DNA from 3 places in the Gottschalkia acidurici 9a genome. Region 3 is predicted to be linked to each of the others. Evidence: a T-box and tRNA genes for the amino acid it is inferred to sense, from the RefSeq annotation. Region 3 holds a T-box; the other regions hold tRNA genes.

Evidence for each region. The T-box of region 3 lies ahead of alaS (alanine--tRNA ligase). A T-box ahead of a tRNA ligase gene usually reads a tRNA of that ligase, here a tRNA-Ala.
Region 1: it encodes a tRNA-Ala, which carries the amino acid that the T-box ahead of alaS (alanine--tRNA ligase) is inferred to sense. The anticodon was not compared.
Region 2: it encodes a tRNA-Ala, which carries the amino acid that the T-box ahead of alaS (alanine--tRNA ligase) is inferred to sense. The anticodon was not compared.

The regions. Positions count from the first base shown of each region.
Region 1 covers NC_018664.1:2,470,304-2,474,302, reverse strand. The annotation lists gene CURI_RS11790 (hypothetical protein) at 1-405, shown strand, start outside; rRNA gene CURI_RS11785 (16S ribosomal RNA) at 851-2,375, shown strand; tRNA gene CURI_RS11780 (tRNA-Ala) at 2,478-2,553, shown strand; rRNA gene CURI_RS11775 (23S ribosomal RNA) at 2,722-3,999, shown strand, end outside.
Region 2 covers NC_018664.1:3,019,094-3,023,092, forward strand. The annotation lists rRNA gene CURI_RS14420 (23S ribosomal RNA) at 1-1,437, opposite strand, end outside; tRNA gene CURI_RS14425 (tRNA-Ala) at 1,606-1,681, opposite strand; rRNA gene CURI_RS14430 (16S ribosomal RNA) at 1,784-3,308, opposite strand; gene CURI_RS14435 (TcaA 3rd/4th domain-containing protein) at 3,893-3,999, opposite strand, start outside.
Region 3 covers NC_018664.1:1,432,144-1,436,142, forward strand. The annotation lists gene mnmA (tRNA 2-thiouridine(34) synthase MnmA) at 1-450, shown strand, start outside; gene CURI_RS06715 (PRC-barrel domain-containing protein) at 559-1,083, shown strand; gene CURI_RS15785 (hypothetical protein) at 1,138-1,284, shown strand; gene CURI_RS06720 (AI-2E family transporter) at 1,332-2,510, shown strand; T-box leader at 2,584-2,788, shown strand; gene alaS (alanine--tRNA ligase) at 2,855-3,999, shown strand, end outside.

The sequences.
Region 1 (3,999 bases), 1.0 Mb from region 3:
TTAGTAGCTGTAGGAATAGGATGTTATCTGATAATAGCTATAAGAAACATTGTTGGTATTTTAAAAAGGGTTAGGGTATTAGTAGATGAAAATGCGAACTATATAGATAGTGTACTTAAAGATACACCTGAAATTATAGAAAATATAAGCAAAATAACTTTAGACTTAAAGGACAATGTAGAAATAATATCTCCAACTATACCTAAAATAGTGGAAAATATAAGCTCTATATCGGAAGATGTGAGTGAAAGTGTAGAAAAAGTTAACTATACTGTAGAGGTTGTAGGAGATAGTATAGAAGAAACAGCATCTAGTCTAAGAGAAAGTAGAAGCAATATAACAACATATTTAAATATAATATTAGAGATAACAGATATATTAAGAGGAGTTTTTAATAAAAAATAATTATAAAATAAGTTGAGAAGGGTCTATCATAGTGTGTAAATAAGCCAATTCGTTAGGTCTTTCTCAAATATATAAAAAAGTATTGACATATGATATTTATTTATGCTACTATATAAAAGTTGCTTCTGACGGAAGACAACAAAACTTCAACACTTAACACTTTAGAAATAAAAAAGTTTTAAAAAAGTGTTGACAAAGAAAAAGAAACCTGGTAAAGTAATAAGAGTCGCCACAAGAAAGCGACAAATAAAAACAAGAAGTGATAAGAAACGACAAAAGAGTTTAAAAAATTTCTTGACAAGAACTTAAAAGAATGTTAGAATAATAAAGCAGACTTTGGTCTTTGAAAATTAAACAGTAAAAAGCAAGTTAATTCCTAGAATTAATAACAAATGAAGCTCAACATTAAATAGAGCAGTCAGCAGAAGCTGAGACAGAAAACTTTTATTTTGAGAGTTTGATCCTGGCTCAGGATGAACGCTGGCGGCGTGCCTAACACATGCAAGTCGAGCGGGAAAGTCGTTACGGATCCTTCGGGTGAAAGAATGACTGGAGAGCGGCGGACGGGTGAGTAACGCGTGGGAAACCTTCCTTATACAAAGGGATAGCCTCGGGAAACCGGGATTAATACCTTATAAAACTCTAGCACCACATGGTGCATGAGTCAAAACTCCGGTGGTATAAGATGGTCCCGCGTCCCATTAGCTAGTTGGTGAGATAAAAGCTCACCAAGGCGACGATGGGTAGCCGGCCTGAGAGGGTGAACGGCCACACTGGAACTGAGACACGGTCCAGACTCCTACGGGAGGCAGCAGTGGGGAATATTGCACAATGGGGGAAACCCTGATGCAGCGACGCCGCGTGAGTGATGAAGGCCTTTGGGTCGTAAAACTCTGTCCTAAGGGAAGATAATGACGGTACCTTAGGAGGAAGCCCCGGCTAACTACGTGCCAGCAGCCGCGGTAATACGTAGGGGGCGAGCGTTATCCGGAATTATTGGGCGTAAAGGGTACGTAGGCGGCCAGATAAGTCAGGTGTGAAAGGCGTCGGCTCAACCGGCGTAAGCACTTGAAACTATTTGGCTTGAGTACAGGAGAGGAAAGTGGAATTCCTAGTGTAGCGGTGAAATGCGTAGATATTAGGAGGAACACCAGTGGCGAAGGCGACTTTCTGGACTGATACTGACGCTGAGGTACGAAAGCGTGGGGAGCGAACAGGATTAGATACCCTGGTAGTCCACGCCGTAAACGATGAGTGCTAGGTGTTGGGGGTCGAACCTCAGTGCCGCAGCTAACGCATTAAGCACTCCGCCTGGGGAGTACGGTCGCAAGACTGAAACTCAAAGGAATTGACGGGGACCCGCACAAGCAGCGGAGCATGTGGTTTAATTCGAAGCAACGCGAAGAACCTTACCAACATTTGACATCCCTCTGACAACTCTAGAGATAGAGTCTCCCTTCGGGGCAGAGGTGACAGGTGGTGCATGGTTGTCGTCAGCTCGTGTCGTGAGATGTTGGGTTAAGTCCCGCAACGAGCGCAACCCTTACCTTTAGTTGCCATCATTAAGTTGGGCACTCTAGAGGGACTGCCGATGATAAATCGGAGGAAGGTGGGGATGACGTCAAATCATCATGCCCCTTATATGTTGGGCTACACACGTGCTACAATGGTCGGTACAACGGGCAGCGAAACCGCGAGGTGGAGCGAATCTCAATAAGCCGATCACAGTTCGGATTGTAGGCTGCAACTCGCCTACATGAAGCCGGAGTTGCTAGTAATCGCGGATCAGAATGTCGCGGTGAATACGTTCCCGGGTCTTGTACACACCGCCCGTCACACCACGAGAGTTGGTAACACCCGAAGCCAGTGAGCTAACCGCAAGGAGGCAGCTGTCGAAGGTGGGATCGATGATTGGGGTGAAGTCGTAACAAGGTAGCCGTATCGGAAGGTGCGGCTGGATCACCTCCTTTCTAAGGAGAAACGCTTTTTACTGTTTAATTTTGAGAGACCAAAACTCTCAGAAATAGAAGTTACGAAGAAATCTTAGATTTCAGAGACGACTTTAGGTATGCGGGGGTGTAGCTCAGTTGGGAGAGCACCTGCCTTGCAAGCAGGGGGTCAGGAGTTCGAATCTCCTCATCTCCACCATAAAAACCTATAAGATGTTGTCGTAATTTCATTTGTACCTTGAAAACTACACAGCGAAATAGATTAAAATACAATTAACCGAGATATATTAATATATTAAGGAAAATTAAATCTCAATAATAAATTGAGTAGTGAATGTCAAACTTATTTGATATTTGCTTACTAACTGGTCAAGTTAGTAAGGGCATAGGGTGAATGCCTTGGCACTAGGAGCTGAAGAAGGACGCGATAAGCTGCGAAAAGCTACGGGGAGTCGCAAGTAGACACTGATCCGTAGATATCCGAATGGGGAAACCCACTTGAGGCAAACCTCAAGTACCATATACTGAATACATAGGTATATGGGAGCAGACCAGGGGAACTGAAACATCTAAGTACCCTGAGGAAGAGAAAGAAAAATCGATTCCCTAAGTAGCGGCGAGCGAACGGGGAAGAGCCCAAACCATGAGAGTTTACTCTTATGGGGTTGCGGACATAACACAAACGGAGAGGTATTGTAACCGAAGAGAGCTGGAAAGCTCCACCACAGAGGGTGATAGTCCTTTAGGTGAAACGAGAAAACTCCAAGTTATGATCCAGAGTACCACGAGACACGTGAAACCTTGTGGGAAGCAGGGGGGACCACCCCCCAAGGCTAAATACTACCTAGTGACCGATAGTGAAGCAGTACCGTGAGGGAAAGGTGAAAAGAACCCCGGGAGGGGAGTGAAATAGAACCTGAAACCCTATGTCTACAAGCAGTGGAAGTTCTTTATATGAACGACCGCGTACTTTTTGTAGAACGGGCCAACGAGTTACGTTATGCAGCAAGGTTAAGTTGTTAAGCAACGAAGCCGAAGGGAAACCGAGTCTTAATAGGGCGATTAAGTTGTATGGCGTAGACCCGAAACCGGACGATCTATCCATGGGCAGGATGAAACGAGAGTAAAATCTCGCGGAGGTCCGAACCGATTAGCGTTTAAAAGCTACCGGATGACCTGTGGATAGGGGTGAAATTCCAATCGAGTCCGGATATAGCTGGTTCTCCTCGAAATAGCTTTAGGGCTAGCCTCGAGAAAGTGAAGTGGGGGTAGAGCACTGAATGACTGCGGGGCGCTATGCGTTACCAAAGTCTATCAAACTCCGAATACCACATTCATGATTCTCGGGAGTCAGACTATGTGTGATAAGATTCATAGTCAAAAGGGAAACAGCCCAGATCATCAGCTAAGGTCCCAAAGTACAGATTAAGTGGTAAAGGATGTAAGACTACACAGACAACCAGGATGTTGGCTTAGAAGCAGCCATTCATTCAAAGAGTGCGTAATAGCTCACTGGTCGAGTGGTCTTGCGCCGAAGATAACCGGGGCTAAAATCTGTCACCGAAGCTATGGGATGTGTATAACATCGGTAGAGGAGCATTGTATGTGGGCAGAAGTCATACCGTAAGGAGTGGTGGACTGCATA
Region 2 (3,999 bases), 1.5 Mb from region 3:
GTACAGGAATCTCAACCTGTTGTCCATCGCCTACGACTTTTGTCCTCGGCTTAGGCCCCGACTTACCCTGAGTGGACGAGCCTTCCTCAGGAAACCTTAGGCTTTCGACGGGTGGGATTCTCACCCACCTTTCGCTACTCATGCCAACATTCTCTCTTGTATGCAGTCCACCACTCCTTACGGTATGACTTCTGCCCACATACAATGCTCCTCTACCGATGTTATACACATCCCATAGCTTCGGTGACAGATTTTAGCCCCGGTTATCTTCGGCGCAAGACCACTCGACCAGTGAGCTATTACGCACTCTTTGAATGAATGGCTGCTTCTAAGCCAACATCCTGGTTGTCTGTGTAGTCTTACATCCTTTACCACTTAATCTGTACTTTGGGACCTTAGCTGATGATCTGGGCTGTTTCCCTTTTGACTATGAATCTTATCACACATAGTCTGACTCCCGAGAATCATGAATGTGGTATTCGGAGTTTGATAGACTTTGGTAACGCATAGCGCCCCGCAGTCATTCAGTGCTCTACCCCCACTTCACTTTCTCGAGGCTAGCCCTAAAGCTATTTCGAGGAGAACCAGCTATATCCGGACTCGATTGGAATTTCACCCCTATCCACAGGTCATCCGGTAGCTTTTAAACGCTAATCGGTTCGGACCTCCGCGAGATTTTACTCTCGTTTCATCCTGCCCATGGATAGATCGTCCGGTTTCGGGTCTACGCCATACAACTTAATCGCCCTATTAAGACTCGGTTTCCCTTCGGCTTCGTTGCTTAACAACTTAACCTTGCTGCATAACGTAACTCGTTGGCCCGTTCTACAAAAAGTACGCGGTCGTTCATATAAAGAACTTCCACTGCTTGTAGACATAGGGTTTCAGGTTCTATTTCACTCCCCTCCCGGGGTTCTTTTCACCTTTCCCTCACGGTACTGCTTCACTATCGGTCACTAGGTAGTATTTAGCCTTGGGGGGTGGTCCCCCCTGCTTCCCACAAGGTTTCACGTGTCTCGTGGTACTCTGGATCATAACTTGGAGTTTTCTCGTTTCACCTAAAGGACTATCACCCTCTGTGGTGGAGCTTTCCAGCTCTCTTCGGTTACAATACCTCTCCGTTTATGTTATGTCCGCAACCCCATAAGAGTAAACTCTCATGGTTTGGGCTCTTCCCCGTTCGCTCGCCGCTACTGAGGGAATCGATTTTTCTTTCTCTTCCTCAGGGTACTTAGATGTTTCAGTTCCCCTGGTCTGCTCCCATATACCTATGTATTCAGTATATGGTACTTGAGGTTTGCCTCAAGTGGGTTTCCCCATTCGGATATCTACGGATCAGTGTCTACTTGCGACTCCCCGTAGCTTTTCGCAGCTTATCGCGTCCTTCTTCAGCTCCTAGTGCCAAGGCATTCACCCTATGCCCTTACTAACTTGACCAGTTAGTAAGTAAATATCAAATAAGTTTGACATTCACTACTCAATTTATTATTGAGATTTAATTTTCCTTAATATATTAATATATCTCGGTTAATTGTATTTTAATCTATTTCGCTGTGTAGTTTTCAAGGTACAAATGAAATTACGACAACATCTTATAGGTTTTTATGGTGGAGATGAGGAGATTCGAACTCCTGACCCCCTGCTTGCAAGGCAGGTGCTCTCCCAACTGAGCTACACCCCCGCATACCTAAAGTCGTCTCTGAAATCTAAGATTTCTTCGTAACTTCTATTTCTGAGAGTTTTGGTCTCTCAAAATTAAACAGTAAAAAGCGTTTCTCCTTAGAAAGGAGGTGATCCAGCCGCACCTTCCGATACGGCTACCTTGTTACGACTTCACCCCAATCATCGATCCCACCTTCGACAGCTGCCTCCTTGCGGTTAGCTCACTGGCTTCGGGTGTTACCAACTCTCGTGGTGTGACGGGCGGTGTGTACAAGACCCGGGAACGTATTCACCGCGACATTCTGATCCGCGATTACTAGCAACTCCGGCTTCATGTAGGCGAGTTGCAGCCTACAATCCGAACTGTGATCGGCTTATTGAGATTCGCTCCACCTCACGGTTTCGCTGCCCGTTGTACCGACCATTGTAGCACGTGTGTAGCCCAACATATAAGGGGCATGATGATTTGACGTCATCCCCACCTTCCTCCGATTTATCATCGGCAGTCCCTCTAGAGTGCCCAACTTAATGATGGCAACTAAAGGTAAGGGTTGCGCTCGTTGCGGGACTTAACCCAACATCTCACGACACGAGCTGACGACAACCATGCACCACCTGTCACCTCTGCCCCGAAGGGAGACTCTATCTCTAGAGTTGTCAGAGGGATGTCAAATGTTGGTAAGGTTCTTCGCGTTGCTTCGAATTAAACCACATGCTCCGCTGCTTGTGCGGGTCCCCGTCAATTCCTTTGAGTTTCAGTCTTGCGACCGTACTCCCCAGGCGGAGTGCTTAATGCGTTAGCTGCGGCACTGAGGTTCGACCCCCAACACCTAGCACTCATCGTTTACGGCGTGGACTACCAGGGTATCTAATCCTGTTCGCTCCCCACGCTTTCGTACCTCAGCGTCAGTATCAGTCCAGAAAGTCGCCTTCGCCACTGGTGTTCCTCCTAATATCTACGCATTTCACCGCTACACTAGGAATTCCACTTTCCTCTCCTGTACTCAAGCCAAATAGTTTCAAGTGCTTACGCCGGTTGAGCCGACGCCTTTCACACCTGACTTATCTGGCCGCCTACGTACCCTTTACGCCCAATAATTCCGGATAACGCTCGCCCCCTACGTATTACCGCGGCTGCTGGCACGTAGTTAGCCGGGGCTTCCTCCTAAGGTACCGTCATTATCTTCCCTTAGGACAGAGTTTTACGACCCAAAGACCTTCATCACTCACGCGGCGTCGCTGCATCAGGGTTTCCCCCATTGTGCAATATTCCCCACTGCTGCCTCCCGTAGGAGTCTGGACCGTGTCTCAGTTCCAGTGTGGCCGTTCACCCTCTCAGGCCGGCTACCCATCGTCGCCTTGGTGAGCTTTTATCTCACCAACTAGCTAATGGGACGCGGGACCATCTTATACCACCGGAGTTTTGACTCATGCACCATGTGGTGCTAGAGTTTTATAAGGTATTAATCCCGGTTTCCCGAGGCTATCCCTTTGTATAAGGAAGGTTTCCCACGCGTTACTCACCCGTCCGCCGCTCTCCAGTCATTCTTTCACCCGAAGGATCCGTAACGACTTTCCCGCTCGACTTGCATGTGTTAGGCACGCCGCCAGCGTTCATCCTGAGCCAGGATCAAACTCTCAAAATAAAAGTTTTCTGTCTCAGCTTCTGCTGACTGCTCTATTTGATGTTGAGCTTCATTTGTTATTAATTCTAGGAATTAACTTGCTTTTTACTGTTTAATTTTCAAAGACCAAAGTCTGCTTTATTATTCTAACATTCTTTTAAGTTCTTGTCAAGAAGTTTTTTAAACTTTTTTATCACTTCTTGTTTTTATTTGTCGCTTTCTTGTGGCGACTCTTATTACTTTACCAGATTTCTTTTTCTTTGTCAACACTTTTTTCAAACTTTTTTATTTATCTTTTAAGTTCCATTAAGTATCTCTAAGAAAGTTCTATTGTTCGCCATCTCTCGTGGCGGCTTTTACTACTTTATCAAATCTCACCTATCATGTCAATACTTTTTCTAAATTTTTATCCATATTATTTATCAAGTCTTAATCTTTATTAAAGTAAGAAGTTATGAGAATAGGTCTTTATCCCTACTCTCATAACTTCTTTATATTCCTAAACATTATCCTATTACTTTTATCTTAATTAAGAATTTTTTATTTTTCTATTAGCATTTTCATTTGATAACTAAATGCTTATAATTAAATATGCTTATGGTAACCTACTTAAGGTTAGTTAAATAATATTTATCGCCAACTTTCTGAACGTCATATTGCCATGTATGTTTAACAATATTTTCACCGCCATCAGCTTTATACACTTTGTGAC
Region 3 (3,999 bases):
TTCATAGAAGAAAATGCGGACTATAATATATGTCCAGGAAACTTTGTTGATACTAATGGTAATATATTAGGAAAACATAGTGGAATAACAAATTATACAATAGGACAAAGAAAAGGACTTGGACTAGCACTTGGAAAACCTGCGTATGTAGTAGATATAGATCCTAGAAAGAACATAGTAATTATTGGAGATAATGAAGATGTTTTTGGAACAGAATTACTAGCTCATGACTTAAACTTTATATCTATAGAAAAACTTACAGAACCTATGAATATAAAAGCAAAAACTAGATATACAGGAATTGAAACTAAAGCAACAATATTTCCTGGAAATGATGGAACAGTAAAAGTAGTGTTTGAAGAACCAGTAAGAGCTATAACACCTGGTCAGTCAGTAGTATTTTATGAAGAAGATGTAGTAGTTGGTGGAGGAACTATTTTAAAAAAATAAAATAAAAATTTTTAAATATACTAAGAATAATATAAAATTTGCTCCATAAAATAAGAAGGAATATTGATACTAAATGTTTTAAATTTCATTTTCTAAGGGGCGATTTAATTGATTAAAGAAAGTGAGATTGTTGGAACTCCAATTATAAATAAAAATGGTGACAAAGTTGCATCAATAAAAGAAATACTTTATTCGAAGTCTAGAAAGAAAGTAAATGCATTCTTAATATCTGAAAATGGACTTTTCAAACGTCCTCAAATAGTTAAATTTATAGATATAAGTGAACTAGGAAAGGATGCAATATTTATAGAAAATGAAAGAACACTAAAAAGACATCATTCCAAGATAGAGGATCACTTTAACTATAAAGAGGCTATAGGGAAAGAAGTAATAACAGATCAAGGAGAAAGTTTAGGGTTCATCAATGATATACTGATTGATAAAAATGAAGGAGCCGTAGTTGGATTTATACTAACAGACGGTATTATAGAAGATATAAGCACTGGGAGAAAGGTACTACCATACGATAAAGATATAGTTTTTGGAGAAGATACCATCATAATAAGCACTTCACTTAATGAAAGATTTAATAAACATAAAAAAGATTACAAAAAATTACTAGAATTACTTTAAAGAAATTAGACAAAATATTAATGTACACCAAAATCTTAAGAAGAGGTGAATAGTATGAGAGGTAGATTCATATCTGGGATTGTAATAGGAGCCACTGCATCTATGGTAGCAATGACAAGTATGAGCCCAAGACAAAGAAGAAGAATGATGAAAGCTAGTAGAAGAGCTATGAGTAATATGATAGGTAATATAGGGATATAATAATAAGGCAGTTTAACTGCCTTATTATTGCATACATAGGTTGGGGAATGGATTACTTAGTATCTTTATCTAAAAACTTACAGAGTGTACTCATGGCTTTGCTTCTACTTCTATTGATATATTATTTAATAAATATAGGAAACAAATATGTTCATATAAATAAAAGATGTATTATAACAAAAAAACATATAATGACGTTTTGCTTTATAGTTTTAGGCGTTATAATACTATTTAATTTTGTTAAAGGTAAAAGTGTTTTAAAAGAGGTAGTTTTATTAATCGTATATTCTGCGATAATATCATATATTTTAAATCCTATAGTAACTTATTTAGAGAGAAAAGGTATTAAAAGAAGTATTTCGATTTTACTGATATATCTAGTTATTGCAGTTGTTGTAATATTGATTATAATGACTATAATACCTGAGATATCTAGAGAATTTGAAAAGTTAATAGATCTAATACCGAATTATAGCAATAAAATGTATGATATATTTAATAATAATTACTTAAAATATGCGAAGAGAATGGAAAATCTTCCAAAAGGATTCGATGGAATAAATAAAATTTTTTCCGAGAATTTAAACAAGTTGGAGTTACAATTATTAAAGTATTTAAGAAATACTACTAACTCTATGATAAACATAATTACAAAATCATTCAAATTGATAATAGTTCCTATAATTTCATTTTACTTTTTACAAGATAAAGAATATTTTAAAAAGAAACTATATATGCTAATACCTAAAAAGCACAGAAAAGACACTTTGAGATTATGTAGAGAAATAGATTCAGTTTTAACTAGGTTTATAAAAGGACAAATAATAACATCGATTATAGTAGGTTTTTTAACTATGGTAGGGTTATTAATTATTCGAATAGACTACGCTGTAATAATCGGATTAGTAGTAGCGTTGTTTGAAATCATACCTTACTTTGGTCCAGTTGTGGGTGCTGTGTTGACTGTTATATTTGGACTGCTAGATTCACCTTCAAAAGCAATATGGGGACTCTTAATACTTATGATAGTTCAGCAGTTAGAAAACAGTGTTATAGCTCCTAAAATAGTAGGAGAAAGTGTAGGTCTACATCCAGTAATAGTAATGGTAGTTGTAATATTAGGAGGAAGCTATTTTGGAGTACTAGGGATGATATTAGCAGTCCCCGTAAGTGCTATAGTTAAGATACTATTTTCTTTTGTAGTAGATAAAGTTTCTGAACAATAGTCTATATTGACAAAATAAGAGATTTTACTTATAATCCAATTATAGAATGATTAAAATTAATGGAAAAAATATAGAAAAGACTATGATGGGGAGAAGTAAATATGAAATGTCTTATAGAGAGAGTACCCTTTGGCTGGAAGGTACTTAGAATATCGTATTGAAGCAGCCCTTAAGTTAAAACTTCGAAATAACAGTAGAAGCTTTCGGTTATGACCGTTATATGTTAGAGTGACTATTTTAGTAAATAGGGTGGTACCGCGATTAAACTCGTCCCTAAGTTTTAGGGACGTTTTTTTGTTTTTGTGATTAGAAATGAATTAAGGACATAGAGAGGAAGATAAAACATGAAAAAACTTGGATCACATGAAATAAGAAAAATATTTTTAGATTTTTTTAAAGAAAAAGGACACTTAGTAGAAAAAAGTTTTTCATTAGTGCCTAAGAATGATAAAAGTTTATTACTAATAAACGCTGGAATGGCTCCTTTAAAATCTTATTTTTTAGGAACAGAACAACCACCAAGCAAGAAGATGGCAACATGTCAAAAATGTATTAGAACTGGAGACATTGATAATGTAGGAAAAACTGCAAGACATGGTACGTTTTTTGAAATGCTAGGAAACTTTTCGTTTGGAGACTACTTTAAAAGAGAAGCAATAAACTTAGCATGGGAACTTATGACTGAGAGATTAGAACTTCCAGCTGAAAAATTATGGGTATCTGTTTACTTAGAAGATGACGAAGCTTATGACATATGGAATAAAGAAATAGGTATAAGCAAAGATAGAATTGTTAGACTAGGAAAAGAAGATAACTTCTGGGAATTAGAGGTGGGACCATCTGGACCATGTACAGAGATATATATAGACAGAGGTGAAAAATATGGTTGTGGAAGTCCTGACTGTAAACCTGGATGTGACTGTGATAGATATCTAGAAATATGGAATTTAGTATTTTCACAATATGACAAAGATGAAAAAGGAAACTATAATCCACTAGAGTCAAAAAATATAGATACAGGTATGGGGCTGGAGAGAATATCAGCTGTAATGCAAGATACAGATAACATATTTGAAATAGATACTATGCAAGATATAATAAAAGAGGTAGAAAGTATAACAGGTAAAAAATATGTTTCTACAGATAAAGATGGTATGTCTTTCAGAGTAATAACAGATCACATAAGAGCGATGACATTCTTAGTATCAGATGGAGTAATTCCAAGTAATGAAGGTAGAGGTTATGTACTAAGAAGACTTATAAGAAGAGCTGCGAGACATGGTAAGTTATTAGGAATAAAAGGTCTTTTCTTAAATGAATTAGCTATAAAAGTTATAAATTCTTGGGGAGAAGCATATCCGGACTTAAAAGAAAGAGAAGCACAAATAAGAAAAATAATAAAAGTTGAAGAAGAGAAGTTTGAAGAAACAATAGATCAAGGTATAAATATACTAAATGAATATATAAAAGAGGTTAAAGCAAATAATAA